Regions from separate parts of the Ensifer sp. GW101-20A05 genome, predicted to be linked through region 3. Evidence: predicted binding sites of a transcription regulator. Region 3 holds the regulator's gene; each other region holds the start of a gene.
The links. The regulator PhoB, encoded in region 3, activates phosphate uptake and scavenging genes when phosphate is short. The targets are predictions, from matches to a motif close to TGTCATNNANCTGTCAT.
Positions count from the first base shown of each region.

Region 1 (7,402 bases), 410 kb from region 3:
TCTCGGCGCCGGGCTTCTCGGCCACGCGCTCGCCTTGAAGGCCGGCCTTTCCTACGAAGAGCTCGTCATCAGCCGCATCACAGCGCCTCTCGACATGAAGGACACGGCGATCTCGTCGCAGCCCGGCTGGGCCGAAAGGCGGGCGACGGGCCACAATGCGGCGCTGGAGCCGGTGAGAGACTGGGATCTCAACGCGCTGCAAGGAGCCGGCGCGCTGCGCTCCACGACGAACGATCTTCTGATATTCCTGGAGGCGGCCATGGGGAAAACGTCATCGCCGCTGGCGCCGGCCTTCACCATGCTACTTGCGACCCGGCAGCCGCTCGGCAACGGGGGAGACGACCAGCAGGCACTCGGCTGGGTGATCTCGGGCAAGGGCGACGAGCAGATTATCTGGCACAATGGCGGGACCGGCGGCTATCGGTCCTTCGTCGGCTACCGACCGTCGACCGGTATCGGCGTCGTCGCCCTCTCCAATGCGTCGACCGAGGTCGGCGTGGACGATATCGGCCAACACCTGCTCAACCGCAACGCTCCGCTTGCGCCGGCAAATGCCAGGCGCACTGCGATAACCGTCGATCCGACGAGCTAGGACGCCTATGTCGGCACCTATCGGCTGGCCCCCAGCTTCGAGCTGACGATCTTTCGCGATGGAGATCGGCTGTTTGCCCAGGCAACGGGACAGGATCGGATCGAAATCTTTCCGGAGGCCGAACACCGTTTCTTTGCGAAGCTTATCGATGCGCAGATCAGCTTCACCGTAACCGGCACCCGCGCCGGGAGCCTGACCTTGCATCAGGGCGGGCGGGACAGCCCCGCGCCTCGGATCGAGAAATGATGCACGTCTCCCACCGATTGAAGCGGGAGACGCTGTTCGCTTCGATCAGAAGATCAGATCGATCAGGAAATAGGCGAGCGCCGAAATCGCCGCCGCGGCCGGCATGGTGATGAACCAGGCAATCACGATATTGCCGGCAAGCCCCCAGCGGACCGCCGAGACGCGCCGCGCCGCACCGACGCCGATGATCGCACCGGTGATGGTGTGCGTCGTCGAGACGGGAATGCCGAGCCAGGTGGCGGCAAAGAGCGTGATCGCCCCGCCGGTTTCGGCGCAGAAGCCCTGCATAGGATTGAGCCTGGTAATCTTCGAGCCCATGGTGTGCACGATGCGCCAGCCGCCGAACAGCGTGCCGAGCGCGATTGCCGCCTGGCAGGTTATGACCACCCAGAAGGGCACGTAGAACTCCGAACCGAGATAGCCCTGCGAGAAGAGCAGAACGGCAATGATGCCCATGGTCTTCTGCGCGTCATTGCCGCCGTGGCCGAGCGAATAGAGCGACGCGGAAACGAACTGCATCACGCGGAAGGTGCGGTCGACGGCAAAGGGCGTCTGCCGCACGAAAATCCAGGAGACGATCAACACCAGGAGCAAGGCCAGGAAGAAGCCTATCGCCGGCGACATGAAGATGGCGCCGACGGTCTTGAGAAGACCGGTCCAGACGATGGAACTAAAGCCGGTGCTGGCAAGGCCGGCACCGACGAGGCCGCCGATCAGCGCATGCGACGAACTCGACGGAATGCCGAAGAGCCAGGTGACGATGTTCCAGACGATCGCCCCCATGAGGGCCGAAAAGATCACCAGCGGCGTGACGATGCCGGGATCGATGATGCCCTTGCCGAGCGTCTCGGCCACATGCAGGCCAAAGAACAGGAAGGCGATGAAGTTGAAAAAGGCTGCCCAGATGACCGCGTATTGCGGTCTCAGCACCCGCGTCGAGACGATTGTCGCGATCGAGTTGGCAGCGTCGTGCAAACCGTTCAGGAAGTCGAAGAACAGCGCGATGCCGATCAGCCCGACGAGCAACGGAAAGGCGAGCGTCGCATCCATCAGACGTTCTCGATCACGATGCCGCTGATTTCATTGGCGACGTCCTCGAAGCGATCGATCACCTTTTCGAGCTCGCCATAGATCTCACTGCCGATGATATAGGCCATCGGGTTGCTGGCGCCGTGACGGCGGAAGAGATCCTTGAGGCCGAGGTCGTGCAATTCGTCGGCACGCCCCTCGATGCGGGTAACTTCCTCGGCGATGGCGATAAGGCGATTGTGATTGGCGCCGATACGGTCGAGCAACGGAATGGCCTCGCCGATCAGATGCGCGGCCTGGACGATGATCGTCGCCATCTCGCGCATGCCCGGATCGAATGTCTTCTGCTCGTAGAGCCGGATCGTCTTGACCGTCTTGTGCATCATGTCGATGGCATCGTCCATCGACTGGATCAGGTCCTTGATGTCGCCGCGGTCGAAGGGCGTGATGAAGGACCGGCGCACCGCCAGGAGCACTTCGCCAGTAATATGATCCGCTTCATCCTCAAGCGCGACGATCCGGTCGCACTGTTTCTCCATGTCGTCGCCACCGGCAAGCAGCCTGTCGAGCGCTTCGGCGGCACCGACAACGGTGAGCGCGTGTTTTGCGAAAAGGTCGAAGAAGCGATCTTCGCGGGGAAGCAGTTTGCGGAACCAAGCCAGCATTACAAATATATCCATCCGTGGATTGTCATGAAACTGTCATATTTGACCGAGGCGCTCAAGAAAAGCACCTGATTCAAGGGGTTTGTCGCCTATCCCCTGCCGATATCGACCTATCCCAGGCGATATCGACGCGCTGGCCATTTCGTCTTGCCTTGGCCAACGCTTTCGTCCTACTGCATGTCTCCTTAAATCGACCTCGATTTAAGGACGAAGACATGCAGCAATTCAAAGTGCTACAGCGACCTTTGCGCGTCTGATATGACGCGCGGCGCTGTAGCTGGCGCCCAACGTCGAATCCGGTTTGCCCATGCCCCACAAGGTCTTTCTCAACCGCTTGAAGCTCACGGAGTTCCGCAACTATGCGGCTCTCTCGCTGGAGCTCGACCAGCGCCATGTGGTGCTGACGGGAGAGAACGGCGCCGGCAAGACCAATTTGATGGAAGCGGTTTCCTTCCTCTCGCCAGGACGAGGCTTGAGGCGCGCGGCTTACGCCGACGTCACCCGCGTCGGCGCGAGCGACGGGTTTTCCGTCTTTGCGGAGGTCGAGGGCATGGAGGGGCCGGTCGAAATCGGCACCGGCACCGCCGGGGTAACCGAGGGCCAATCCCGGCGGCTGCGGCTCAACGGAACTCCGGCATCAACCGTCGACGAACTGACGGATCACCTGCGCGTTCTCTGGCTGACGCCATCGATGGACGGGCTCTTCACCGGGCCTTCGGCCGACCGGCGGCGCTTCCTCGATCGGCTGGTGCTTTCGCTCGATCCTGAGCATGGCCGACGCGCCAGCGAATTCGATCGGGCGATGCGCAGCCGAAACCGGCTGCTCAGCGAGTTTCGCCCGGATCCGTCCTGGCTGACCGCAATTGAGCGAGAGATGGCCGGTCTCGGGGTTTCCATGGCGCTGGCAAGGCAGGAGATGCTCGGCCTCTTGACCGCGCTCGTCGAGCGGAACGTCGATGACAGCGTTTTTCCGTCCGCCCGCCTGGCGCTGTCCGGCTTTCTCGACGACGAGGGCCATCGCCCGGCCTATGATCTCGAAGAGCAATATCTGACAATGTTGCGCGACGGGCGGCCGCGCGACGCAGCGGCGGGCCGGACGCTCGATGGGCCGCACCGAAGCGACCTGCTGGTGCGTCATCGGGACAAGGACATGGAAGCCGCACGCTGCTCGACCGGCGAGCAGAAAGCGCTGCTCGTCGGACTGGTGCTGGCGCATGCGCGCCTCGTCGGCGACATGACTGGCCACGCGCCGATCATGTTGCTCGACGAGATCGCCGCGCATCTCGACGTCAACCGGCGTGCGGCGCTGTTCGACCTCGTCGATGGCCTCGGCGGCCAGGCCTTCATGACGGGAACGGACCAGGCGATGTTCGACGCACTTGGCGATCGCGGCCGCTTCCTGACCGTTTCGCACGGGAGCGTTACGGGATAAGCAAGAGCGGATGGGGAAAAGTGTGTGCGGTTTTCCGCCCGCATCCGCTCTCGCTTGAGAATCGATCGGCCACCCGGCCGAGCGGGATGAGGAGGATGTTGCATGACCGGTGAGAACAAGCTCGACCAATCGGAGATCGCCCGCTACGCCCGCCATATCGTGCTGCCGGAAATCGGCGGCGCGGGGCAGCAAAAACTCAAAGCGGCACGTGTGCTGGTGATCGGCGCCGGCGGGCTCGGCGCCCCGGTGCTCGTCTATCTCGCGGCCGCTGGCATCGGCCGGATCGGCGTCGTCGACGACGACATCGTTGCACTCTCGAACCTGCAGCGGCAGATCATTCACCGCACCGAGGACATCGATCGCGCCAAGGTCGAGCGAGCAGCCGAAGCGATCGGTTCACTCAACCCGCATGTCAGCGTCGACGAACACAGGCTGCGGCTTAACCCCGACAATGCCGAGGCGCTGTTCCGGCAATATCACCTGGTGATCGACGGCTCGGACAATTTCGACACGCGCTATCTCGCAGCCGATACGGCAGCCGCGGTCGGCATTCCGCTTGTAACCGGCGCCGTCGGCCGCTTCGACGGATCGCTGACGGTGCTGATGCCGTACAAGGCAGGCAGCGATGGGCGGCCGAACCCCTCCTATCGCGATCTTTTCCCGGAACCGCCGCCGGCCGGCGTCGTGCCCTCCTGTGCCGAAGCGGGCATCGTCGGCGCCCTGACCGGCGTCATCGGCACGCTCCAGGCGATGGAGGCAATCAAGGTGATCGCCGGTTTCGGCGAACCGCTGGTCGGTCGGCTGTTGATGTATGACGCGCTGACGGCGCAGTTCAACACCATCCGTTACCATCGCAGAGCGTAGGCCGATCATGGTGCAGATCTTTCGCATCAGTGAAAGTTTCGACCGGCACGAGGAGCTGCTGAAGCTGATCCTTGGCGCCTTCTCCTACATGGACGGACGGGTCGACCCGCCCTCCTCGGCGCACGTACTCACCGTCGAATCGCTCCGGCAGAAGAGTGCCGACGAGATCGCCTTTGGCGTCAGCGACGGCGAGCGGCTTGTCGGCTGCATCTTTTGCAAGCCTGAAGCCGATTGCCTCTACATCGGCAAGCTCGCGGTTGCCCCACAGACACAGGGAAAGGGTATCGGCCGGTTGCTGCTCGCGGAAGCGGAGGCGACAGCGCGAGCGCTCGGCCTTTCGGCGTTGCGGCTACTCACCCGCATCGAACTCACCGAAAACCACCGGGCGTTCGCCGCCTGGGGCTTCGTCGAAACCGGTACGATGTGCCACCCCGGCTTTACCCGGCCGACGGCGATCGAGATGCGCAAGACACTCTAGCTAGCTTCTAACCTTGAGCAGGCCGGACGGACAGCCGCACGGCAGGACCGTGCGGCGCTCCGCGATCAGTCGCGGCCCGGAAGCACGCGGTCCGGCGGGCGATGGCCGTCGAAGAAGGTGCGGATGTTGATGACCACCTTGTCGCCCATATCGATGCGGCCCTCGAGCGTCGCCGAACTCATGTGTGGCAGGAGCACGACCTTGCCTTCGCCGGCAAGCTTGATCAGCTTCGGATTGACCGCCGGCTCGTTCTCGAAAACGTCGAGGCCGGCACCGGCGATCTTGCCTTCGCGCAGCGACTTGATCAGCGCCGTCTCGTCGATGATGCCGCCGCGGGCTGTGTTGACGATATAGCTGTCAGGCCGCATCAGCGCCAGGCGGCGGGCCGAGAGCAGGTGATAGGTCGCCGGCGTCGACGGGCAGTTGACCGAAACAATATCGACGCGGGCCAGCATCTGGTCGAGGCTGTCCCAGTAGGTCGCCTCCAGCATCTCTTCGGTTTCCGCGTTCACCCGGTGACGGTTGTGATAGTGGATCGAAAGGCCGAAGGCCTTGGCGCGGCGTGCGACCGCGGTGCCGATCCGGCCCATGCCGACGATGCCGATGCGCTTTCCGGCAATGCGCCGGCCGAGCATCCAGGTCGGCGACCACCCGGCCCATTCGCCCTTGCGATCGGTCAGGATCTGCGCACCTTCGGCAAGCCGGCGCGGCACTGCGAGAATCAGCGCCATCGCCATGTCGGCGGTGTCCTCCGTCAACACGTTCGGCGTGTTGGTGACGGTGATGCCTTTGCGCGCTGCGGCGTCGACGTCGATATTGTCGACCCCATTCGAGAAGCTGGCGATCAGCTTCAGCTGTGGGCCGGCCTGCTCGATCAGCGCCGCATCGATGCGATCGGTCACTGTCGGCACCAGCACGTCGGCGCGCTTCACCGCCGCGACGAGCTCGGGCTGGCTGCGCGGCGTGTCGTCGATGTTCAACTCCGCATCGAAAAGTTCGCGCATGCGCGTCTCGACGATATCAGGCAGTTTACGGGTGATGTAGACCGTGGGCTTCTTCTTGCTTGTCATTGCTGCGACGGGCCTTGTTGACGGGTCCTTAACCAAGTTGGGCGATACTTTCTCCCTGTAGCCGCAATTTCTACCAGACCCCACCGGGAAGACAAACAAAACTCGCGCGTTCGTCCCCGCGATTTCAGCCCGTGTGTTGGGCCCCAGGTGAACTGCGCCCGCAAAAGCTAGTGCCACGGAAAATGAGCTTCGTCATGCGTCATGTCATTTCCAGATTCTCGTTCTCGTTGATCGCCGCCTGCCTTGGCGCCGGGATCATGGCGTCGGCGGCTTACGCTCAAGCTGCCAAGGGCGCCAGCGGACTGCCGCTGCCGCGCTTCGTGAGCCTCAAGTCGAAGAGCGTCAATCTCCGGATCGGCCCGAGCGTCGATTACGCGGTCGCCTTCCGCTACATGAAGCCCGGCGTTCCCGTGGAGATCATCCAGGAATACGATAACTGGCGCCGTATCCGCGACGCCGACGGCACCGAAGGCTGGGTCAACCAGGCGCTGCTTTCCGGCGACCGTACAGCCGTCGCAGCGCCCTGGATGCGCGGCAAGGGCGAAGGCGTCTTCGTCAACATGCGCCGCGATCCGCAGGGTACATCCCCGATCGTCGCCCGCATGGAGCCGGGGGTCATCGTGCATGTCGGCGAATGCAATGGCGACTGGTGCCATGCCGAGACGCAGGGCGTCGAAGGCTGGATCGCCCAGAGCGAGATCTGGGGCGCCTATCCCGGCGAGGCCTTCAAGTAAGGCCACGCCTGCTTTTCACAAAATTCAATCAGGACGAATCAGGCGAGACCCGCCTGCTTGGCGGCCGTTTCCAGCGAGACCATCGGCCGCGGGCCGATCTGACCGATGACAATGCCGGCGGCGAGATTGCCGAGCCTGCTGCAGTCTTCGAGCGAGCGTCCGGTCGTGTAGCCGTGCAGGAAGCCCGCGGCATAGAGGTCGCCGGCACCGGTCGTATCGACGACCTGGGCGATCGGCGTTGCGCGGACCCGAACCCGCTCCTCTCCACGCACGACCACCGAGCCTTCTTCGC
Region 1 is NZ_JBWKZT010000003.1:48,497-55,898, reverse strand. It holds gene AC070A_RS09430 (serine hydrolase domain-containing protein) at 1-592, shown strand, start outside; partial or broken gene AC070A_RS09425 (DUF3471 domain-containing protein) at 605-838, shown strand; gene AC070A_RS09420 (inorganic phosphate transporter) at 884-1,888, opposite strand; gene AC070A_RS09415 (DUF47 family protein) at 1,888-2,532, opposite strand; gene recF (DNA replication/repair protein RecF) at 2,840-3,964, shown strand; gene AC070A_RS09405 (molybdopterin-synthase adenylyltransferase MoeB) at 4,067-4,828, shown strand; gene AC070A_RS09400 (GNAT family N-acetyltransferase) at 4,836-5,306, shown strand; gene AC070A_RS09395 (2-hydroxyacid dehydrogenase) at 5,372-6,376, opposite strand; gene AC070A_RS09390 (SH3 domain-containing protein) at 6,559-7,110, shown strand; gene AC070A_RS09385 (adenosine kinase) at 7,149-7,402, opposite strand, start outside.
Region 1: the regulator PhoB is predicted to act here: its motif matches at 2,556-2,572, upstream of AC070A_RS09415 (DUF47 family protein).

Region 2 (7,402 bases), on a different contig from region 3:
ACCGTAGATCACGCCGTTCTTCGACAGCTTCGCAATTGCCCCGACCAGCGCGATGAGGGTGGCGATCGCGATCGAGATAACCGAGATATAGAGCGTCGTGACGACGCCCTGGGAGACCAGGTAGCCGATCTTCTTGGCGATGAAGGCGAAGGACAGATCGAACGAGTAGAAAAACAGCATCAGCAGGACGAAGAGCTCGACCCAGACGCCGATCACCTGTCCGCTACGCGGCAATTGCCGCAAAGCCTTCCAGTTCGCTACCGCGATCAGCGCGACCAGCAAGGCACTGACCAACCGGCCGAGCGCTGGATTGGCTTCCAGCCACCCTGCCGAAGTCGGCAGCAGATGCCCGATCCAGGCAGGGCTGATGCCGAGCCCGTAGATCGCCAGCGTGACGAGCGCCAGCATGAGAAACATGCCGGACCGTCGCGCGACATCCGGATAAGTCAGTATCAGACGACCAATCATCTCAAAATCTCCGGCGTTCAGGCCGCGCGCTCGCGCCACCAGTCCTGTGCCTGCAGTTTCCAGTAGGTGAGTTGAGCAACCGCCAGCCCGGCATAGCCGCCGGCCCAGACCAGACCGAACGGCCGGAAGAGCTTGTAGCGGTCGGACTGTTCGAGAATGCCTTCGGCCACCAGCTTGCCGCCGATCGCCGTGGTGTTGAGCCCGTGGCCGCCAAAGGCGGTGCAATGCCAGACTCCCGGCCGCATCTCGCCGATCTGGGGCATCAGGTGGCGTGCATAGGACATCAGCCCAGACCAGGCGAGCTCGGTCTTCAGTTCCTTGAGTTGCGGATAGGTGCCCGTCATCTCGCGCCGCAATTCGGCCGCAAGGGCCGCCGGCGAAGCTGCCCGCGTGGTGATCCGCCCGCCCCAAAGCAGTCGTTTGCCTCCATCCACCAGCCGGTAATAGTCTCCGGCGCGGCGGTTGTCGCCGATCGCGTCGCGGGTGGCGATGGCCGAACGGATCAGATCCGGCGCCTCTTCGCTCAGCATCACATAGGTGGCGATCGGCAGGAACGCCCGCTGCAGCCGTTGAGCGCGCCGGTGTAGCCACCGGTCGTGAAGACGACCTGGCGTGCCTTGACGCGGCCGCGGGCGGTCGACACCGTCTTCTCGGCCCCATCGAGCGTGCTCGCCGTTGCCGCCGAGCCCTCGTAGATCTGCCCACCCAGCCGCTCGATCTCTTCTGCCACCGCACGAAGGTAGTTGAGCGGGTGCATGTGGAAGGCCTTGGGGTCGCGCAGACCCTGGAAATAGCGCTTCGACTTCAGCACCGCGCGAATGTGCTCGGTGTCGAAGTATTCCAATTCGTACCCGTGGTTTTGGCGCATCGCGTCGGCATGTGCCTTCAAACTGCCGTCGTCGTCGTAGCGCAGCACGCTGGTGATGCCGGGCTGCGCTTGCGCGCTCTCGATCTTCAGCGCCGCGATCGTATCCCGAACGAAATCCACGCCTTCGATCGACAGGCGGTGGATCTGCCGTGCACCTTCGGCACCGGCCAGTCGAGCAATATTCTCGCCACCGGTCGCAAAACCGGGGCTGACGAAGCCGCCATTTCGACCGGAAGCCCCGAAGCCGACACTCTCGGCCTCGAGCACCACAACCGACTGCCCGGCGCGTGCAAGCTGAAGCGCCGTTGTCAGACCAGCAAGCCCACCGCCGACAACGACCGTGTCACATTCGATGGTTTCCGAAAGCACTGGTCTGACCTTCCGGTCGACCATCGTGTTTTTGTAGTAGGTATCGGGATAGGACATGTTCTCTCGCCCTGCAGACAGCGAATAAGGGTTGCGGGCGGCATGAACTGCCGCCGCACAGACTTGTCCAACTCAGTCGGCGCTGTAGTCCTTGCCGTACCACTTGGTGGTAAAGCTCGCGAGCGTGCCGTCTTTCTTCATCTCGTCGATGAGATCGCCGATCTTCTTCGTCCACTCGGGGTCGGTCTTTTCCGCGATCACGACGAGCGGCTCCTTGAACGCGTACTCGCCGTCAAGGACCTTGAGCGGATAACCGTTCTTGATGGCGTTCAGCGCGGTCTGTTCCGGCGCGATGACCGCATCAAGGCGCACGCCATTGCCGAGGCGCAGGTCGTCGAAGGGAAGCATGGAGTCGGCAAAGGTGCGGATTTCGCCCGGCTCCAGCTTGTATTCGATCGGCGGAAGCCCCGGCGCGTCGATTTCCAACTGCCGGCGAATGAAATCTTCCGATGTCGTGGCCGTTTCAACGCCGACGACCTTGCCGTTCAGGTCGGTGACAGACTTCGCCTCACTGTCCTTGTGCAACACGTAGACATAGGGGCTGTAGTAATAGATGCCGGCAAAGTCGATGACCTGGGCGCGTGCCTTGGTGGGGGTGACGGAGCCGACGCCGACGTCATAACGTCCCTGCCAGCGGCCGCCGGTCAAGGTCGCCCAGTCCGGCGTCTCGAAGCTGACCTCGACGCCAAGGCGCTTGCCGATCTCGCGGGAGACATCGATGTCGAAGCCGACCAGCTGGTTACTGTCGTCGAGATAGCTCTGCGGTGGCCACCCGCTATTGGTGGCGACCACCATGGCCTTCTTGCTCATGACACGGTCGAGCGTCTCGCCTGCCTGCGCGGCGGTGGCAAGCGCCAGCGCGGCAGCGCCGACGGCGAGCTGTAGAACCAGTTTCCTCACGCATTCCTCCTGTTTGAACGTCAGCAATGGGTTCCCGTTTATGTAAGATGTCTGACAACATAAGTTAGAAAAGATCGATAAAGACGAGTCAAGGGCGGAAGCGCATCCGCCCCATGAAACGAAGTGATGGGACCATGTGTCTTCGTGATGAATGAGCCAATTAAGCACGCTCCTGCACCGAAGCGCCTTCATACCGGCAAGAGGCACCGGGGCATCCCCGGCTCCGACTTCGGACAAGTACAGGACAACGCGGCAGTCCGGCGCGCGAACTCAAAGGCGCAGTTCCCGGACTGACGCCCGGGCCTATCGTGGGTCGCAGCATCCTGAGGCTGATTTAGAGTGTAGCGTTGAACCCATGAACCTCGCCACACCGATTGAAGCCATCGGCGAAACCTGACAGGAATACGTCCGGGAGGACGGTTCATGTATTATGCGATCTTGGCTTATCACACGGCAGGCGTCGTCGAATCCTGGAGCGAGGAGGAGGATGCGGCCCTGATGTCCGATCTACTCCAGGTGCATGATCGCTTCGTTCAGCAGAAATCATTCGGACCGGCCGCGCGGCTCGGCCCCGCTGAGGGAGCGGTGACGCTGAGGGGCAAGGGCGAAGGCATCGTCACGGACGGCCCCTTCGCTGAAACCAAAGAGCATCTCCTTGGCCTCTACGTCGTGGACTTTCCGACGCTCGACGCAGCAATCGCAGCGGCACGCGACCTGCGGCGCAGCAATCCCACCGCGATCTACGAGATCCGACCGATCGCGCTCTATGTTCCGGGGGCGACCTTGGAGCCTGGACCGTAGAGCCAGGAATCGCACGGCGGTACTGTGCAAGGACGCGATCAGGCGACCGCCCTCGATCCAGCCGAATCTCAAGCTGCAATCGTGCGGGAGGTGGCCAATCGGGCACCCACCGGCGCGATGTCCTTCACTTTTGATTAACCCAGCCCGCGCGGGTGTGAACTGTAACAGAACTTACAACAAACTGACATTTCGCTTTCATGAAGCGCCGATATGGCAGGTGTCACACCGATGACCGGTCTCCCCGAAAGAGGACCTGCTAGAAATGTTTCAGTTGAAGAGTGTAACCCGCCAGTTCGGCAAGAAGACAGCCGTAAGTTCGGTTACCTTCGACATCCCGCAGGGTCAGATGGTCGGCGTGATCGGCCGCTCGGGTGCCGGCAAGTCGACGCTGCTGCGCATGATCAATCGCCTCGTCGACCTGTCTTCAGGCTCGATCGTCTATGACAGCGCGGAAGTGTCGTCACTTCGCGGCGCTGCACTGCGCAACTGGCAGCGCGACTGTGCCATGATCTTTCAGCAGTTCAACCTGGTGCCGCGCCTCGACGTACTCACCAACGTTTTGCTCGGTCGCCTCAATCACCGCTCGACGGTGCTCAGCATCCTCAACATGTTCACCCGCGAAGAACGCATCATGGCGATCGGCGCGCTCGAGCGCCTCGGCATCGAACAGACCGCACTTCAGCCCGCAGGCACGCTCTCCGGCGGCCAGCAGCAGCGCGTCGCGATCGCCCGCGCGCTGATGCAACAGCCGAAGGTTCTGCTCGCCGACGAGCCGATCGCCTCGCTCGACCCGCTGAACGCCAAGATCGTCATGGACGCACTGCGCGACATCAACGAACGCGACGGCATCACGGTCATCACCAATCTCCACACCCTCGATACCGCGCGCAACTATTGCGAACGCATCATCGGCATGGCGCATGGCCGCGTCGTCTTCGACGGCCAGCCCAAGGATCTGACGGCGGCAGCGGTTGCCGAGATCTACGGCGCCGACACGGGCATCGAGGAGTCGATGACCTCCACCAGCATCAACATTCCGGCGGCCGAACCGCAGGAAGAAACGGCATCGACCGGCCTCAAGCCGCTGGCACTGGCCGGCATCTGACGCCCGCCAGGATCGAAAGCCCGCGTCAAGGGCACCTCTTTGAAACCGAATAGGATCCGGTCAAGCCGGACACACGGGAGAACCTTATGCTGAAGAAAGCTCTTCTGGGCGCCGTCGCGCTCCTCGCCCTCGTCGGCCACGCCCAGGCTGAAGACCTCAAGGAATTCCGCATCGGCATTCTCGGCGGCGAAAACGAAGCCGACCGCCTGCGCAACTTCCAGTGCCTCGTCGACAAGCTGCCGGCTGCCATCGGCGTCGAGAAGGTCTCGCTGTTCCCGGCTGCCGACTATGACGGCGTTATCCAGGGCCTGCTCGGTGGCACGCTCGACTACGCCGAGCTCGGCGCTTCCGGCTATGCCAAGATCTACCTCGCCAAGGCTGATGCCGTCGAGCCGATCCTGACGACCGTTCAGACCGACGGTTCGACCGGCTACCACTCGATCATGGTTGCCCGCAAGGATTCCGGCATCACCAAGCTCGAAGACCTGAAGGGCAAGAAGCTCGGCTTCGCCGATCCGGACTCGACCTCGGGCTACCTCGTCCCGCTCGTCACCCTGCCGGAAGCGATCGGCGCGCCGGTCAAGGAATTCTTCGGTGAAACCGGCTTCGGCGGCGGTCACGAAAACCTCGTTCTCGAAGTCGTCAAGGGCACCTTCGATGCCGGCACGACCTTCGGCTCGGGCGTCGGCGAATTCAAGGACGGCTACACCTCGGGCAACCTGAAGAAGATGGTCGACAAGGGCATCCTCGACATGAACGACCTCGTCGAGCTCTGGAAGTCGCCGCTGATCCCGAACGGCCCGATCGTCGTGCGCACCTCGATGAACGACGACATGAAGGTGAAGTTCAAGCAGTTCATGGTCGACCTGCCGAAGACCGACGCTGCCTGCTTCTCGGCCATCCAGGGCGGTGACTTCACCGGCTACACCGAAGTCAACTCCGATTTCTACAAGCCGATCATCGACGCCCGCAAGGCAACGATCGGCGGCTGATAGACCGCATCTTCCGGGAACGCTGGCCGCCCAAACGGCCAGCGTTTCACTGTTTGAAGGGGTGCTCGACACCAGCCCTTCAATCATACCCTACCGCTTTGTTTTCACGCATTTCCTGACGGAAAGCCGCTTCGTGCTTTTCCTTGAAATGCCATAGAGGCCGGCGCGAGCCGGAACGGTCATGGCAACTTCCCTGCTCCCGCGGAATCTGAGCGACAACGGCGCCGTCATCGAGCGCCATTGGCAGGAACTGAGTTCCCGCCGCCGGCTTTACTCCTGGCTCGGCTTCGGCATCCTCTTCCTGGCGCTCTCGGGCTCGCTCTGGTTCGCCAACGATTCCAACGCCGGCAAGTTCTTCGATCGCCTGCCGCATTTCTTCGACTTCGTCGGCGATCTCGCACCGCGTGACGGGCTGGAAATCTTCCGTGCCATGTTCGACCTGCCCTCGCCCTATGACGACGGCAGCTTCAAATACAACTACCCGGACGGCCGGCTGTACCTGACCGACAGCTTCTATATCCCCGAATACGTGCACAAGATGCTGGAGACCGTGAACATCGCGATCTTCTCGACGATCATCGGCACGGCACTCGGTTTCGTGCTCTGCTTCTTCGCAGCGCGCAACCTGATGCCCAATCCGTGGATCCGCGGTACCGTTCGCCGGATCATGGAGATCCTGCGCGCCTTTCCGGAAGTGGTGATTGCCGGCTTCTTCCTTGCCATCCTCTCGCTCGGCCCCATTCCCGCGATCGCCGCGGTCTCGATCCACACGGTCGGTGCGCTCGGCAAGCTCTTCTACGAAGTGGTCGAAAACGCCGACATGAAAGCAGATGAGGGCCTGCGTGCCGCGGGCGGCAACTGGATCGAGCGCGTCTGGTTCGGCATGGTGCCGCAGGTGCTGCCCAACTTCACCAGCTACTTCCTGCTGCGCCTCGAAATCAACGTGCGCGCCTCGACCATCATCGGCGCCGTTGGTGGCGGCGGCATCGGCGAGCTGCTGCGCCTTTCGATCGGCCAGGGCCACCAGGCGAAAACGCTTGCGATCGTCATCCTGCTGTTCGCGACCATTTTCGCCGTCGACCAGTTTTCCGCCTGGCTTCGCCGTCGCCTCGTCGGCGAACAGGCCTTCCAGCTTGCCCAGTAGGTGCGCGCTATGACCACGACCACACGACTGAGCCCGATGGAGATGGACGCGATCGCGGCCCGCCATCCCGAGCTCCTGAAATCCTCGACCTCCAAGCGTGTACGCACGGCAACGATCGCCGGCGGCATTGTCGTCTATCTCATCTTCAGCTGGTGGTTCTTCTCGATCGGTCAGGTGCTTGGCAACGCCAACTGGGGTATCGCCGGCACTTATCTCGCCGACTGGGTCTCCTACGAGGTGCGGCCCGAGATCCACATCGCCTCCGACCGGACAATGAGCCTCAACTATCAGCGCAATTCGCCGCTCGGGCCCAATCCCGATCCGGATTGGGTGGAACTCGACAAGGAGACGGTGACGCGCCGCGTGGAAATTCCGGCGTCGACGACGCAGGCGGCAAAGCCGAAGGCAAGCTCGTCCTTCAGCTTCATGACGCCCGGTTCAGCACTCGGCGGCACCACCACGGCCGAAGCTCAAAACCGCGTCGAAACCCGCACGGAAGAAGTCCTGACCCGAGTCGTCGTGACCTATGACCGCTCAACCAGGATCGAGATCGCCGACAGCCTGGTCAAGGCGACCCATGGAGGCGAGACCCTGGTGATGGCCGTCGATGGCGCCGACAGGGTGATGCCGCAGGGCACGCTGCCCACCTGGGCGACGCAGAAGCGTCCAGGCGAGAAGATCGTGCTTGCATTCGGCGC
Region 2 is NZ_JBWKZT010000009.1:157,098-164,499, reverse strand. It holds gene AC070A_RS22055 (amino acid ABC transporter permease) at 1-468, opposite strand, end outside; partial or broken gene AC070A_RS22050 (NAD(P)/FAD-dependent oxidoreductase) at 486-1,762, opposite strand; gene AC070A_RS22045 (transporter substrate-binding domain-containing protein) at 1,835-2,662, opposite strand; gene AC070A_RS22040 (YciI family protein) at 3,086-3,463, shown strand; gene phnC (phosphonate ABC transporter ATP-binding protein) at 3,726-4,568, shown strand; gene phnD (phosphonate ABC transporter substrate-binding protein) at 4,655-5,560, shown strand; gene phnE (phosphonate ABC transporter, permease protein PhnE) at 5,742-6,704, shown strand; gene phnE (phosphonate ABC transporter, permease protein PhnE) at 6,714-7,402, shown strand, end outside.
Region 2: the regulator PhoB is predicted to act here: its motif matches at 3,646-3,662, upstream of phnC (phosphonate ABC transporter ATP-binding protein).

Region 3 (7,402 bases):
GAAGCAGCGGTCGAGAAAGCCTTGGATCAGAAAATGAACACGGTTCCCTTCAAGATGATCGGCAAGGATGTGTCGGTCTACTACGGCGAGAAGCGGGCGCTTTTCGACGTCAACCTCAACATCCGCGAGAACACGGTAACGGCGCTGATCGGTCCGTCGGGCTGCGGCAAGTCGACCTTCCTGCGCACGCTGAACCGCATGAACGACACCATCGAGAACTGCCGCGTCACCGGCAAGATCACGCTCGATGAGGACGACATCTACGACCCGACCATTGACGTGGTCGAGCTGCGCGCCCGCGTCGGCATGGTGTTCCAGAAGCCGAACCCGTTCCCGAAGTCGATCTACGACAACGTCGCCTACGGTCCGCGCATCCACGGGCTTGCCCGCACCAAGGCGGATTTTGACGAGGTCGTCGAAACCAGCCTGCAGAAGGCAGGTTTGTGGAACGAGGTGAAGGACCGCCTGCAGGAGCCGGGCACCGGCCTCTCCGGTGGTCAGCAGCAGCGCCTTTGCATCGCACGCGCTGTTGCCGTCAGCCCGGAAGTCATCCTCATGGACGAGCCCTGCTCGGCACTCGACCCGATCGCGACCGCCAAGGTCGAGGAACTCATCCATGAACTGCGCACGAACTTCACGATCGTCATCGTGACCCACTCGATGCAGCAGGCCGCCCGCGTGTCGCAGCGCACCGCCATGTTCCACCTCGGCAATCTCGTCGAGGAGAACGACACCGACAAGATGTTCACCAATCCGGATGACCAGCGCACCCAGGATTACATCATGGGCCGCTTCGGCTGAGGCCAATCACGGCTGCAACAGTCACTCCCGTAAGGATCGACGATCATGTCCATGCATATCATGTCCGCCTATGACGAAGAACTGAAGTACCTGACGCGCCGCATCTCGGAAATGGGCGGTCTCGCCGAGCAGATGGTCGCCGAATCCGTCCGCGCTCTGGTCAATTCCGACCTGGCGCTGGCGCAAAAGGTAATCTCGGACGACACTGTTCTCGATGATGCCGAGCGTCAGATCGGCGAGAAGGCGATCGTCACGATCGCCAAGCGCCAGCCGGTCGCCGCCGACCTTCGCGAGATCATGGGGTCGATCCGCATCGCCTCCGACCTGGAGCGTGTCGGCGACCTCGGCAAGAACACTGCCAAACGCGTGATCGCGGTTGCCGGTTCGGGCATCCCGCGCAAGCTCGCCCGCGGTCTCGAGCACCTCGCCGAGCTCGCTCTGGTGCAGCTCAAGGAAGTGCTCGACGTCTATGCGTCGCGTTCGCCGGAAAAGGCCAACAGCATTCGTGAGCGCGACGAGGAGATCGACGCGATCTACACCTCGCTGTTCCGCGAGTTGCTCACCTACATGATGGAAGATCCGCGCAACATCACGCCCTGCACGCATCTTCTGTTCTGTGCCAAGAACATCGAGCGTATCGGCGACCACGCGACCAACATCGCCGAGACGATCTATTACATGGCGACGGGTGCCCAGCCGGAGGGCGAGCGCCCGAAGGATGACAACACGTCGACGTTGGGCTCGGTCAACGACTAGAAGGTTGGAGCGGGATGCGGGGGACAACCGCATACACTTTTCCTCATCCCGCTCTGGCGTTAAACGCGCCGTTCGCAATGCATGCCCCATGAATATCATCCGGTCGCGGCTTCGGTCGCGGCCCCGAATTCCTGTATCTGAAGCATGCGGTTTTCGCCCCGCCTTTGAAAACGGCGGATGTGCTCCAGATTTAGAGTGTCTGAGTGCCGGCCGGTCCGCTGGACCCGCGCGGCGCTCGCGGTAAGGAGACGTTACCTGATGTTGCCAAAAATCGCCGTGGTCGAAGACGAAGAGGCGCTGAGCGTCCTGCTGCGTTACAATCTGGAAGCTGAAGGCTTCGACGTCGATACGATCCTCAGGGGTGACGAGGCGGAGATCCGGCTACAGGAACGCCTGCCCGACCTTCTGATCCTCGACTGGATGTTGCCTGGCGTCTCCGGCATCGAGCTTTGCCGTAGGTTGCGCCAGCGCCCGGAGACGGAGCGGCTGCCGATTATCATGCTGACGGCGCGCGGCGAGGAAAGCGAGCGCGTTCGCGGTCTGGCGACCGGTGCCGACGACTATGTGGTCAAGCCCTTCTCCACGCCGGAGCTGATGGCCCGCGTCAAGGCGATGCTCCGCCGGGCGAAGCCCGAAGTTCTCTCGACGCTGCTGCGCTGCGGCGACATCGAGCTCGACCGGGAAACCCATCGCGTCCATCGCCGCAGCCGCGAAGTTCGCCTGGGGCCGACAGAGTTCCGCCTGCTGGAGTTCCTGATGTCCTCTCCGGGCCGTGTCTTCTCGCGCTCGCAGTTGCTGGACGGCGTCTGGGGCCACGACATCTATGTCGACGAGCGGACCGTCGACGTGCATGTCGGCCGCCTGCGCAAGGCGCTGAACTTCTCGACCATGCCTGATGTCATCCGCACCGTGCGCGGCGCCGGCTACTCGCTCGAAAGCTGAGAAGGGCAAACAGAAGTCAATAAAAAAGGGGCCGATCGGCCCCTTTCGTTTTGGTCCTGTGCGGATCCTTAGCGCATCCGACGGCGCTCGGCGGACGGCTGGTAGGCAAGCCGCGCATGAAAGCTGCAATAGGGCGAAGCTTCCGGGGAATCGTTGCCGCAGAAGTGGAACTCTTCCTTCAGCGGGTCGCCGATCGGCCACTTGCAGGTGCGTTCCGTGAGCTGGGTTAGCTCGAGGCGGCGCGACATCGGCACGACCACGTCGGTCTGGATGCTGAAATCCTGCTCGGCAACGAGATCGACTTCGATCTCTTCCTTGAGAACGGTGGCGCCGGACGGACGGGCAACGGTGCGGGTCGAAACGCGCGAGGCGTAGTTCGGAGCGCGCGGCGCCGAGGTCGGCCGCTTCGGGCGGGCCGCCGCAGTGGTGCTGCCGCCGGCTTTGGCACGGCCTGGAAGGCTCAGGCGATGAACCTTGCCGATGACAGCGTTACGGCTGACGCCGCCGAGCTGTGCCGCGATCTGGCTTGCGCTCAGGCCCTCGGACCAAAGCTTCTTCAGTTTCTCCACCCGCTCGTCAGTCCAGTTCATTTCTGCACTCTCCGTTCTCAGCGTTGGGGATGGCAGAATCCCTCACCGCACCCCGGTTGAATCCCGAGGTTGCAAACGCGATAACTCTTTTGGTGACTAGGTCCGCCGCATGCGTCTAGTAATTGAATGTTAACGTACTGACCGTCGGACTCCGTGGCAAGAGTCCCGGGATTCACGCCGAATCGATTTCGTAGTTTTCCCCAACTTGCTCGGCTGGCGTTGCATTTTTGCAAGCCCTTCCGGGCGATTTTTTCGCCGCCGGGAAACGGGCTTCTCTGTTGCACTGCAAGGCTTGGTTTTATTGACATTGCGGCGCGAAATAGGAATAGTGCCTGCGCCGCCGAAAGGCGGCATTTTTGATTTTTATCGGGCCGCATGAAGCAGCGGGACCGATGCCGACTGGAGTAAGGAGAGCCTCGCATGACTGCAACCACGCCGCTTTACGATACCTACATGCGCGCGCCGTTGCGTTTCGAGCGAGGAGAGGGCGTCTGGCTGATCGCCGAAGACGGCTCGCGCTATCTCGACTTCGCCGCCGGCGTTGCCGTGAACTCGCTCGGCCACGCGCATCCGCATCTCGTCGAGGCGCTGAAGGCGCAGGCCGAGAAGGTCTGGCACCTTTCCAACCTTTACGAAGTTCCCGGTCAGGAAAGTCTTGGACGCCGCTTGGCGGCCGTCACCTTTGCCGATCGGGTCTTCTTCACCAATTCCGGTGCGGAAGCGCTGGAATGCGCGATCAAGACGGCGCGGCGGTACCACTTCGCCAAAGGCCAGCCGGAGAAGTTTCACATCATCACCTTCGAGGGCGCGTTCCACGGTCGCACGATCGCGACGATCGCCGCCGGTGGTCAGCAAAAGTACATTGAAGGTTTCGGGCCAAAGGCCCCAGGGTTCTACCAGGTTCCGTTCGGCGACATCGCGGCCGTCAAGAATGCGATCACCGAGGAGACCGCCGCGATCCTGATCGAGCCGATCCAGGGCGAGGGCGGCATCCGTCCCGCGACCAAGGAATTCATGCAGGAACTGCGCGCCCTCTGCGACGAATTCGGCCTGCTCCTGATCCTCGACGAGGTTCAGACCGGCGTCGGCCGCACCGGCAAGCTTTTTGCCCATGAGTGGACGGGCATCCGCCCGGATATCATGGCCGTTGCCAAGGGTATCGGTGGCGGCTTCCCGCTCGGCGCTTGCCTGGCGACGGAAGAGGCGGCCGCCGGCATGGTGGCGGGCACGCATGGCTCGACCTATGGCGGCAATCCGCTGGCGATGGCCGTCGGCAACGCCGTGCTCGACGTCATCCTCGCTGATGGCTTCCTCGCCCATGTGCGCGACGTCGCGCTCGTCTTCCGCCAGGGCCTTGCTTCGCTGAAGGATCGCTATCCCGATGTCATCGAGGATATCCGCGGCGATGGCCTGATGCTGGGCATCAAGGTGAAGGGCCCCTCGGCCGATCTCCTGAAGGAGATCCGCGCCGAGAAGCTCCTGGCCGTGCCGGCCGGCGACAACGTGTTGCGCCTGCTGCCGCCGTTGACTGTGACGGCGGAGGAAGCACGCGAGGGCCTCGTACGCATCGAGCGCGCCGCCGAAGCAGTGACGAAGGCAAGTGGTAACGCTGCGGCCTGACCGATAGGGCCAAGACTGACCCAGGATGGTAGAATGACCTTCGTGCGTTCACGCCGCTGCGTGGCGCACATAGGTTCGATTTTTTGAGGAACCGAGTACGATGGCAGGCACCAGACACTTTCTCGATCTTTCGGCCATGACGGCCGCCGATCTTCGGACGATCATCGATGATGCCCGCGTCCGAAAGGCGACGACCAAGGCCGGAACCGCCGAGAAGCCGCTCGCCGGCAAGATGCTGGCGATGATCTTCGAAAAGCCGTCCACCCGCACCCGTGTGTCCTTCGATGTCGGCATGCGCCAGCTCGGCGGCGAAACCCTGTTCCTTTCGGGCACGGAGATGCAGCTCGGTCGCGCCGAGACGATCGGCGATACGGCGAAGGTCCTGTCGCGCTATGTCGACGCGATCATGATCCGCACCACCGACCATCGCCGCCTGCTGGAATTGGCAGAACACGCGACGGTACCCGTCATCAACGGCCTGACCGATGACACCCATCCGTGCCAGATCATGGCCGACATCATGACCTTCGAGGAGCATCGCGGACCGGTGAAGGGCAAGACGATCGCCTGGACCGGCGACGGCAACAACGTGCTGCACTCGCTGATCGAAGGCTCCGCCCGCTTCGGCTATCGCATGAACATGGCCGTGCCGCTCGGCTCCGAGCCGCAGGACAAGATCCTGAACTGGGCCCGCAACAACGGCGGCGAGATCCTGCTGTGTCACGATGCCGAGCAGGCGGTCGCCAACGCCAATTGCGTTGTCACCGACACCTGGGTGTCGATGAACCAGGAGCATCGTGCCCGCGGCCACAACGTCTTCCAGCCCTATCAGGTCAACGAGGCGCTGATGAAGCAAGCGGCATCCGATGCGCTGTTCATGCATTGCCTGCCGGCGCACCGTGGAGAGGAGGTGACCGACGAGGTGATCGACGGTCCGCAGTCGGTGGTCTTCGACGAGGCCGAAAACCGCCTGCATGCGCAGAAGTCGATCATCGCCTGGTGCATGGGGCTCGTCTAGGCCCTTGCGAGCGCCGCGGTGAGCGCGATGGCGCAGCGCTTCGGCGGCTGTGAGGCTGGCTATTGACATTGCCGCCGTGCGACACGATCTAGGCGGCTGCAGGGCGCTCCTGGCAACAGTGAAGCGCCGACTGCCACGGGTGGTGCGCGGCGCAATGGCTGATGGCGCATATCCGGTGGACAATCCGTTTATCGCGGGATCGATTGAGACAGCGGGCACGTTGCGCCGGGGGACAGGAATGTCCCCGGCGCAACGCAGTTGCTGAGGCAAGGAGCAAGACATGACTGACATGACGCCAGGGCTTGGTGAATTCGACTTCGCCGGTGACGATCACGTCGTGCCTTTCCAGGTGGAAGGCCTCGACGTGCGCGGCCGCGCCGTGCAGCTCGGCCCGATGCTCGACGCAATTCTGGAGCGCCACAACTATCCGCTTCCGGTCGCGCGGCTCGTTGCCGAAACCGTCGTGCTGACGGTTCTGCTCGGCACTTCGCTGAAGTTCGAAGGCAAGCTGATCGTCCAGACGAAAGGCGATGGTCCGGTCGATCTCGTCGTCGCAGACTTCTCGACGCCGGATCGCGTGCGCGCCTATGCCCGCTACGATGCAGATGCGCTTGCCGACGCCGAGAAGGATGGCCGCACCCTTTCGCATGAACTGCTTGGCAAGGGCGTACTCGCCTTCACCATCGACCAGGGCGCTCATACTCAGCGCTATCAGGGCATCGTTGCGCTGGACGGCGCCACGCTGGAAGAAATCGCTGGCGTCTATTTCCGCCAGTCAGAGCAGATCCCGACCAAGGTCAGGCTCGGCGTTGCCGAGCTGCTCGACCGCGATGAAAGCGGCAAGCCGCGCCATCGCTGGCGTGCCGGCGGCATGGTCGCGCAGTTCCTGCCGGAAGCGCCGGAGCGCATGCGCCAGCCTGATCTTTCCGGCGGCGATGGCGATGACGGGGAAGGCGTCTTCGAGGATGACGATCTCTGGGCGGAAGCCAAGGTGATGGTCGAGACGATCGACACCGACGAGCTGACCGACCCGATGGTCGGAACCGAACGCTTGCTCTACCGGCTGTTTCACGAGCGCGGCGTTCGCGTCTATGAGCCGCAGGCGGTTTATGACCGTTGCAGCTGCTCGCGCGAGAAGCTGCACTCGGTGCTCGCCAATCTGGACGCTGATGATATCGAAAGCACCATCGAGGATGGGGCCGTGAAGGTCACCTGCGAATTCTGCTCGACGACCTATCGTTTCGAGGCAAGCGAAGTGCGTCCACAGTAGCCGGCGCCACTCCGGATCAAGCTAGTTCAGGGTACGCACGAGCCCGGGTGAATCGAGCGAGAAGGCGGGGATGGCCACGTTGAAGGTCTCTCCGCCTTCCGCTTCCATACTGTAATGGCCGAACATCACGCCCGACGGCGTATCCAGCGGGCAGCCGGACGAATACTCATAGGTGTCGCCGGGATTGAGCAGCGGCTGTTCGCCGATCACGCCGGGACCGCTGACCTCATCGACCTGCCCATTCTCATCAGTGATATGCCAGTAGCGGGTCATCAACCGCACGGCTGCGTCCGAATGGTTTGAGATGACAATGCGATAGCCCCAGACATAGCGGCCGTCATCGGGGTCCGACTGCTCTTCGAGATAGTACGGCTCCACCGTAACTTCTATGTCGCGGGTCAAAGC
Region 3 is NZ_JBWKZT010000003.1:463,048-470,449, forward strand. It holds gene pstB (phosphate ABC transporter ATP-binding protein PstB) at 1-801, shown strand, start outside; gene phoU (phosphate signaling complex protein PhoU) at 844-1,557, shown strand; gene phoB (phosphate regulon transcriptional regulator PhoB) at 1,816-2,499, shown strand; gene AC070A_RS11475 (GcrA family cell cycle regulator) at 2,568-3,089, opposite strand; gene AC070A_RS11480 (aspartate aminotransferase family protein) at 3,510-4,709, shown strand; gene argF (ornithine carbamoyltransferase) at 4,810-5,727, shown strand; gene AC070A_RS11490 (Hsp33 family molecular chaperone) at 6,008-6,997, shown strand; gene apaG (Co2+/Mg2+ efflux facilitator ApaG/CorD) at 7,019-7,402, opposite strand, start outside.

Region 4 (7,402 bases), on a different contig from region 3:
GACAGTCGAATTCAAGGTCAACCTCGTCCGGCCATTGCTCCCTGGCATGGGCGAGGTCTTCTGCGAGGGGCGCATCGTGCATCGCGGCCGAACGATCGCGACTTCGGAAGCCTGGCTTCGCGATGGAAACGGCAAGCTGCTGGCCCACGGCACCGAAACCTGCGCGATCTTCCCGATCGACAATCTGCGGCGTTAAAAGCAATTACAGGAAAAGTGCGAAGCGGTTTTCCGTCCGGAATTGCGTCGCTTCAAATACATTTCCAGGAAAAGTGCGAAGCGGTTTTCCGTCCGGAATTGCGGCGTCAAATAAAACTCCAGAAACAAGAAACGCCGCGCAGTAGCGCGGCGTTCTTCTTTGCGATCGCAGCTTTTGTCAGCCGATACGGCCGCCGCCCTGCTTGGTCACCGCGACGACGGCCGGGCGCACCGGCATGTCATCCCTAAAATCAGGCCAGCGGGTTGCTGGCGTCTCGAAAGTGGCAAGACCGGCGTCGCCCGGGTGCTGGACGGCCAGGAAGAAGGTGTCCGACGTCGGGTTGAAGCAGGGACCGCACATTTCAGCGCCAACCGGCACGCGGAAGAAGAGCTTCGACGTGCCGCGGGCATTGCCGTCCGTGTCGATCGCCCAGATGCCGTCGGTGCGGCCAGTTTCCTTCTGGTTGTTGCCGTCGGTCGAAACCCAGAGGCGGCCGTCGGTGTCGATGGCGCAGTTGTCGGGCATGCCAAACCAGCCGTTCTTGGTGGTCGCCGTCGAGAACGAGGCGCCAACCTCGGCAACGGCGGGATCGCCGCACTTCAGCAGCACGTCCCAGCGGCTCTTGAGCGACGCGAAGTCGCCGTCGGTCTCGGTGATCTCGACGATGTGGCCAAAAGCGTTCTTGGCGCGCGGATTGGCGGCGTCGACTTCTTCTGCCTTGCGCTTGGTGTTGTTGGTCAGCATCACGTAGACCTTGCCCGTCTTCGGGTTCGGCTGAACGTCCTCCGGGCGATCCATCTTGGTGGCACCGAGCGCGTCGGCGGCGAAGCGGGTGTTGATCAGCACGTCCGCCTGCGAGGCGAAGCCGTTGGCTTCGGTCAGCGGGCCTTCGCCGTGGGTAAGCGGCATCCAGGTGACGGTGCCGTCCTCGTCGAACTTGGCGACATAGAGCGTGCCTTCGTCGAAGAGGTCCATGTTGGCGGCGCGATCATCAGGGTTGAAGGCGCCCTTGGTCACGAACTTGTAGACATAGTCGTAACGCTCGTCGTCGCCGGAATAGAGCACGACGCGCCCATCCTTGTTGACGATCGATTCACAGCCTTCGTGCTTGTAGCGGCCGAGTGCGGTGCGCTTCTTCGGTACCGAGGTCGGATCCAGCGCGTCGACCTCGACGATCCAGCCGAAGCGATTGGCTTCGTTCGGTTCCTTGGAGACGTCGAAACGGTCGTAGAAGGAGGCCCATTCGTACTGGCCGCCCGGTGCGCCCAGGCGCTTGAGCTGCTTGTACTCCGGGTGGTCTTCGGCGAGCTCGCCGCCGAAATAGCCGTTGAAGTTTTCTTCGGCCATCATGTAGGTGCCCCAGGCGGTGACCCCGCCGGCGCAATTGTTGATCGTGCCGAACACCTTCTTTCCCGTCGGGTCGGACGGCGTCTTCAGGCGGTCATGACCGGCGGCCGGCCCGGTGATCTGCATCTCGGTGTTGACCGTGATGCGGCGATTGTTCTTGCCGTCGAGAACCGGCTGCCACTTGCCGTCGACCTTGCGGATCTCGATGATCGTGCCGCCATGGGCGGCCATTTCGATGTCGACCAGTTTCTTGGTGTACTCACCGAGAACGACCTTCTCTTCCTCGACTTCCTTGCCGTCCTTCGTCACCTTTTCCTTCACGACGCTGGCGAAGGCCGGGAACATCAGCTCGGCATTGGTATATTCGTGGTTGACGACCAGGAGGCCATGGTCGGCGCTGCCCTCAAGCGGAATGAAGCCGACATAGTCGTTGTTGTAGCCGAACAGCTTTTCCTGGGCGGCGGCCGTCTGGTTCTTCGGGTCGAACTCCGGGCTATCCGCGAAGATCTTGTCGCCCCAGCGCAGCAGGATGTCGGCATCATAACCTTCGGCGACATGGTGCTTCTCGTCGACGCCGGCTTCGATCTCGGTGAAGTCGAAGCGCGAACCTTCCTCGGCGCGTGCTTCTTCGGCAGTCAGGAGAGCCAGTGGGCTGACCGTCGTCGAAATCGCGGCAACGGCGAGCGAGCCGCCGATGAACGAGCGGCGCGAGAAACGGCGATGGATGATGTCGCCCATCGTCGGGTTGGTGGAACAGTTGTGGCCAATGTCTTCCAGCTCTTCCCTGCGTTCCGTCAGCGTCTTGAATTCGGTCTCTTCCGTCTGGCCGAGATGCTTGTCCATGATCGGGTCTCCTGGTTGAACGATGGAAACCACCGCGCCGAGACAGCGGTGTTCATCCGCCTGTATCAGTTGCTCGGTGACAGTTCTGCGACAATTCCGTGAAGAGATTACAGTGCTCGGCCGTCTATTGCATGTTTCCTTGAATCGTCACCGATTTAAGGAAACATGCCGCAATGCTGAGTGCTACAGCGACCTTTGTGAGTCTGATAAGACGCGCGGCGCTGTAGAGATTTGGCGAGCGTACAAAAGTTTGTATGGTTGCGCCGAGCACGCCGGTGCGACCGTCAGGGGAATACATGTTCGAACTCTTTGCTTTTCTTGCCTTTATCCTCGCTCTTTCCGCCTTTGCCGGCGGTCGCAAGACGGCCGAGCGGCTGGGGGCCGAAATCGCCGCGCTGAAGGCGGAGGTCGCGAGGCTGAAGACCTCATCGGGCGAAGGCGTTCAGGCCGAAGCGACGACCGAAGACCTCGCCGCCGCGCCCGAATTGCCGGTGGAACCGGACACGGTCGAGGAGGCTGCGATCGGCCTGACCGCCGGCGCGCGCGAGGGTGCCCGGATCTTCGGCGACGCGGAGAACGCGGCGGAAGACATCGAGGGTGGCGAGACCATTGCCGCCAGCACCGAAACGCCACAGCCGGTTCCGGCTGCGGCCCGTCAGACCGAAAGCCTGGAAAGCCGCCTCGGCGCGCGTTGGGCGGTCTGGGTCGGTGGCATTGCGCTCGCGCTCGGCGGCGTCTTCATGGTCAAGTATTCGATTGATGCCGGCCTCCTGAGCCCGGCGGTTCGCCTGACGCTTGCCGCCCTGTTCGGTCTCTTGCTGATGGCGGCAGGGGAGGTCATTCGCAGGCGCGCGGTGCCTGTCATCGCCAATGAGTTCCAAAATGCGATGATCCCCGGCATCCTGACGGCGGCCGGCGCCGTCACCCTGTTCGGTGTCGCCTATGCCGCCTATGGCATCTACGGCTATATCGGCACGGGCGCGGCATTCGTTCTGCTGGCCGCGATCTCGCTGGCGACCGTTGGTCTGTCGCTGCTGCATGGGCAGGCGCTCGCCGGCCTCGGTCTGCTTGCCTCGCTCGCAACCCCGGCACTCGTCTCGAGCGACGAACCGCGCCCCTGGGTCCTCTTCGGTTTCCTCTCGGTAGTCTGGCTTGCGACTTTGCTCGCGTCGCGGCTGCGGACTTGGACGGTAGTGCCGACCCTTGCCAACGTCGGCATCGGGCTTTGGGGGCTTGCCTATATCACTGCGGCCTCGCCATTCGAACCGCTGCCGGTCACATTTGCGCTGTTGGTGATGATCGTCGGCATCGGCCTCGTCTGGCCAGGTGCTACGGAAGCTGCACCCGCGCCCGAAGTGCCTGAGGGTGCGCAGCGGCGCGGCGCCGTTGCCGGACAGTGGGAACGGTTGTTTATCCCGCCGCATGCGGCAATCTCCATTTCCGCGGCCATCGCCGCCACGGTGCTTGCGCTCCTTCTGATCAGCCCGGCGGTTTCCGCGGCGACGTATCCGGTGACGGAGTTTGCCGTTGTCATTGCTGTCCTCGCTGCCTTGGGAGCCTGGCGAGCGACGGCGGTCTATCCCGCCGTGCTTTCGGCCGTCGGGGCAGTGGCCGGCGTCTGGAGCCTGACGGCGCTGAGTGGTGTGCTCGCCTATCTCGATCCCTCGCTCGCCGACGCTCTGCCGACGATCGTCCTGCCTGGCCGCACCGCCATGATCACGGCAATGCTGCTTGCGGCGCTGTTCGTGTTGCTCGGCGGCTTCGTGCTATCGCGCCGCCTCGTCACGCATCCGCACTATTCGACCCTTTGGGCCGGCATCGCCGCGGTTGTCCCGATCGCCCTGACGGCGATGTCGTTCCTGATGACCGGCAACTATGCCTTCGATCTGCCGCACGGCCTGTTCTCGCTCTTCGCCGGAGCCGCGCTGCTCGCGCTGGCGGACTGGCTTTACCGTCGCGGCGGCGAGGCGGAGGCGCGCGATATCGCGGCTGGATTGCTGGTCGCCGGTTCGTTCGCGTTCTTTGTCCTTGCCTTTCATGCCTGGACCGATGGGCTCGTCACCACACTTGCGATTGCCGTGCTCGGGACGGCCTATGCGCTCGCGACACGCATCCGCACCTGGCCGATCCTGCCCTGGATGACCGGTGCTGCGGCTGTGGTCGTTCTCGGGCGCATCGCCTGGGAGCCGACGATCGTCGGTGCCGGCAATCTCGGCACCACGCCTGTCTTCAACGCGCTCCTGCCGGGCTACGGCATTCCCGCCGCGCTCCTCGCCGGCTCCGCCTATTTCCTGAGATCCTGGTCGAACACACGGGTACGCAACCTCCTGCAGGCGCTCGCCAGTCTCTTCGTGCTCTTGACGCTCGCGATCCTCGTGCGTCACGCGATGAACGGCGGTGTGCTCGACAGCGCTGTGCCGACGCTCGGCGAGCAGTCGATCTACACGCTGCTGGCGATCGGCGCCTCGGCGATCTTCATGAGCCTCGACATGAAGTCGCCGAGCCCGGTCTTCCGCTATGGCGGCATGGGCCTCGGCGTACTTTCGATGTTGTCGGTGCTTTCGGCGCATCTCCTCGGCCTCAACCCTTACTTCAGCGGCGAGCTTCTCGGTCATATCCCGTTCTTCGATCTCCTGCTGATCGGCTATCTGCTACCGGGGCTCGGCTATGCGGGGCTGGCCTGGTATGCGCGTGACAAGCGGCCGTTGCCCTATGTCATGGCGCTTGCGGTCAGCGGCGCTGTGCTGGCCTTCGCCTGGGCGAGCCTCACGGTCCGCCGTGCATGGCAGGGGGAAAACATCGCGGATTGGAAGGGTTTCCTGCAGGGGGAGACCTACACCTATTCGGTTGTCTGGCTGCTGCTGGGCGTGTTGCTGCTCGTGCTCGGTTCGCGTTTCCATGCCAAGAGCATTCGCATCGCTTCGGCCGTTCTCGTCTTCGTCGCTGTCCTGAAGGTGTTCCTGATCGACATGTCCAACCTCGAAGGTTTCCTGCGGGCCCTGTCCTTCATCGGCCTTGGCGGGGTATTGATCGGGATAGGGCTCTTCTATCAGAAGATCCTGTCCGGTGTCGGCGTCGCATCGACGGCGCCGACAGATCCTGCCGAACAGCAATAGGACGTCATGACACATATTTCGAAACTGGCGGCAGCCTTCGCGCCGCATGAGGATCTCGCCGCGGTGCTGCTGCCGCATGCCTTTGCCGCCGATGACGGCTCGCATGATGCCGCGCATCTGATCCGCGTCTGGAAGAATGCTGCGCGCATCCACGCGGAGGAGGGCGGCGATACGCGTTCGCTCGCCGCCGCCGTCCTGCTCCATGATTGCGTCTCGGTCGAGAAGAACTCGCCCTTGCGCACCCAGGCATCACGTCTGGCGGCGGAGAAGGCGACCGGCATTCTGCAGGAACTCGGCTGGGGTACGGGAGAGACCGGCGCCGTGGCGCACGCCATCCTGACCCACAGCTTCTCCGCCAACATTGCACCGGAGACGCTGGAGGCGAGGATTCTTCAGGATGCCGACCGGCTGGATGCGATCGGTATGGTCGGCGCCGCCCGCTGCTTCTATATCGCCGGGCGCATGGGCAGCGGTCTCTATGACCCCCTCGATCCGCTGGCGGAGGCAAGGGAACTCGATGACAAGGCGTTCGCCATCGATCATTTCGAGACCAAGCTGTTCCGGTTGGCCGATGGCTTCAAGACCGAAGCTGGCCGCCGATTGGCGGCGGAGCGCGAGGAGCGCCTGCGCGACGTGCTTGCCATGATGCTCGATGAAATCTAATTCTTTCAAGATATTGCCGCTATCCCGTGAATCGGATCGTCAGGCGCTTGAATCTATTTTTGAACATGAAGGAATTGTCCATGAAGGTGACCGGTCTCAACATTCATCCGCTGAAAAGCGGCCGCGCCATCGCCCGTGAGACGGTTACCGTCAACCTCGATGGCGTCGAGGGCGACCGGCGCTTCATGCTGATCGAGCCGGACGGGCGCTTCATCACCCAGCGCGAATTGCAGGCGCTGGCGAAGGTCGAAGCCAGCCACATCGATGGCGGTGTGCATCTTAGGATGGGCGACCGGGAAACCTCGGTACGCTTTGATCCGGATCGCCGGCTGAACGTCCAGGTCTGGGGCAGTGAAGTCGATGCCGCCGTTTCCGACGATACGGCGGATGAGACGCTGTCCGCATGGTTCGGCCGCCCGGTCAAGCTTGCCCACATGGACGCCTCGGCCGAGCGCTTTGTCGGTGCCGAGTGGGCCGGCACCGCAGCGCCTGTCGGCTTTGCCGATGGGTTCCCGGTCCTGATCACGACGACCGGCTCGCTCGCCGATCTCAACCGGACCCTCGCCGAAAAGGGCCAGGAGCCCGTCGGCATGGACCGGTTCCGCACCAACATCCTCGTCGATTGCGACGACGCCTGGGATGAGGATTTCTGGGAAAGCGTCGAGATCGGCGGCATTCGGTTCGATCTCGTCAAGCCCTGCGCCCGCTGCATCATGACGACACAGGATCAGATCACCGGCGAGCGTATTGGCGGCAACCCGATCCAGGGACTGGCCGAAAAGCGCATGTCCTCCGATCGGCGCGTGCCCGGCGTGCTCTTCGGCTGGAACGCGGTGCCGCGCAGCGAAGGCACCCTAAAGCTTGGCGATGAGGTCAAGGTCACCGGCCGGCGCGGTGAACGCTGGCCGATGAAGGTGCGTGCTTCGGCTTAAATCGGACGCAACTCCGGACGGAAAGCCGTTTCACATTCTTCTCGGAATTGCTCCGGGCCGCATCACGCCCAGGGCGTGATTCCGAGAAGCTTGGCGCCGAGATCCGAGAGGCTGGCGGGGGAGGCATTGTGCTTCTCCCATTGGCGCGGGTCGCCGGGAAAGGCGTCCCGCTTGGGGTGGTCGAGCTCCCGCCACAGCCGCACCCGTTCCTCGCGCTCGGCGACATTGTCCCATTCCGCCGGATGCATCGAGATATATTGCGCCATCCGCACACGGTCGTCGGAGTGGTTGGGGCGCACACCATG
Region 4 is NZ_JBWKZT010000007.1:276,766-284,167, reverse strand. It holds gene AC070A_RS19660 (PaaI family thioesterase) at 1-196, shown strand, start outside; gene AC070A_RS19655 (PhoX family protein) at 374-2,386, opposite strand; gene AC070A_RS19650 (DUF2339 domain-containing protein) at 2,683-5,502, shown strand; gene AC070A_RS19645 (HD domain-containing protein) at 5,509-6,165, shown strand; gene AC070A_RS19640 (MOSC domain-containing protein) at 6,246-7,097, shown strand; gene AC070A_RS19635 (phytanoyl-CoA dioxygenase family protein) at 7,160-7,402, opposite strand, start outside.
Region 4: the regulator PhoB is predicted to act here: its motif matches at 2,463-2,479, upstream of AC070A_RS19655 (PhoX family protein).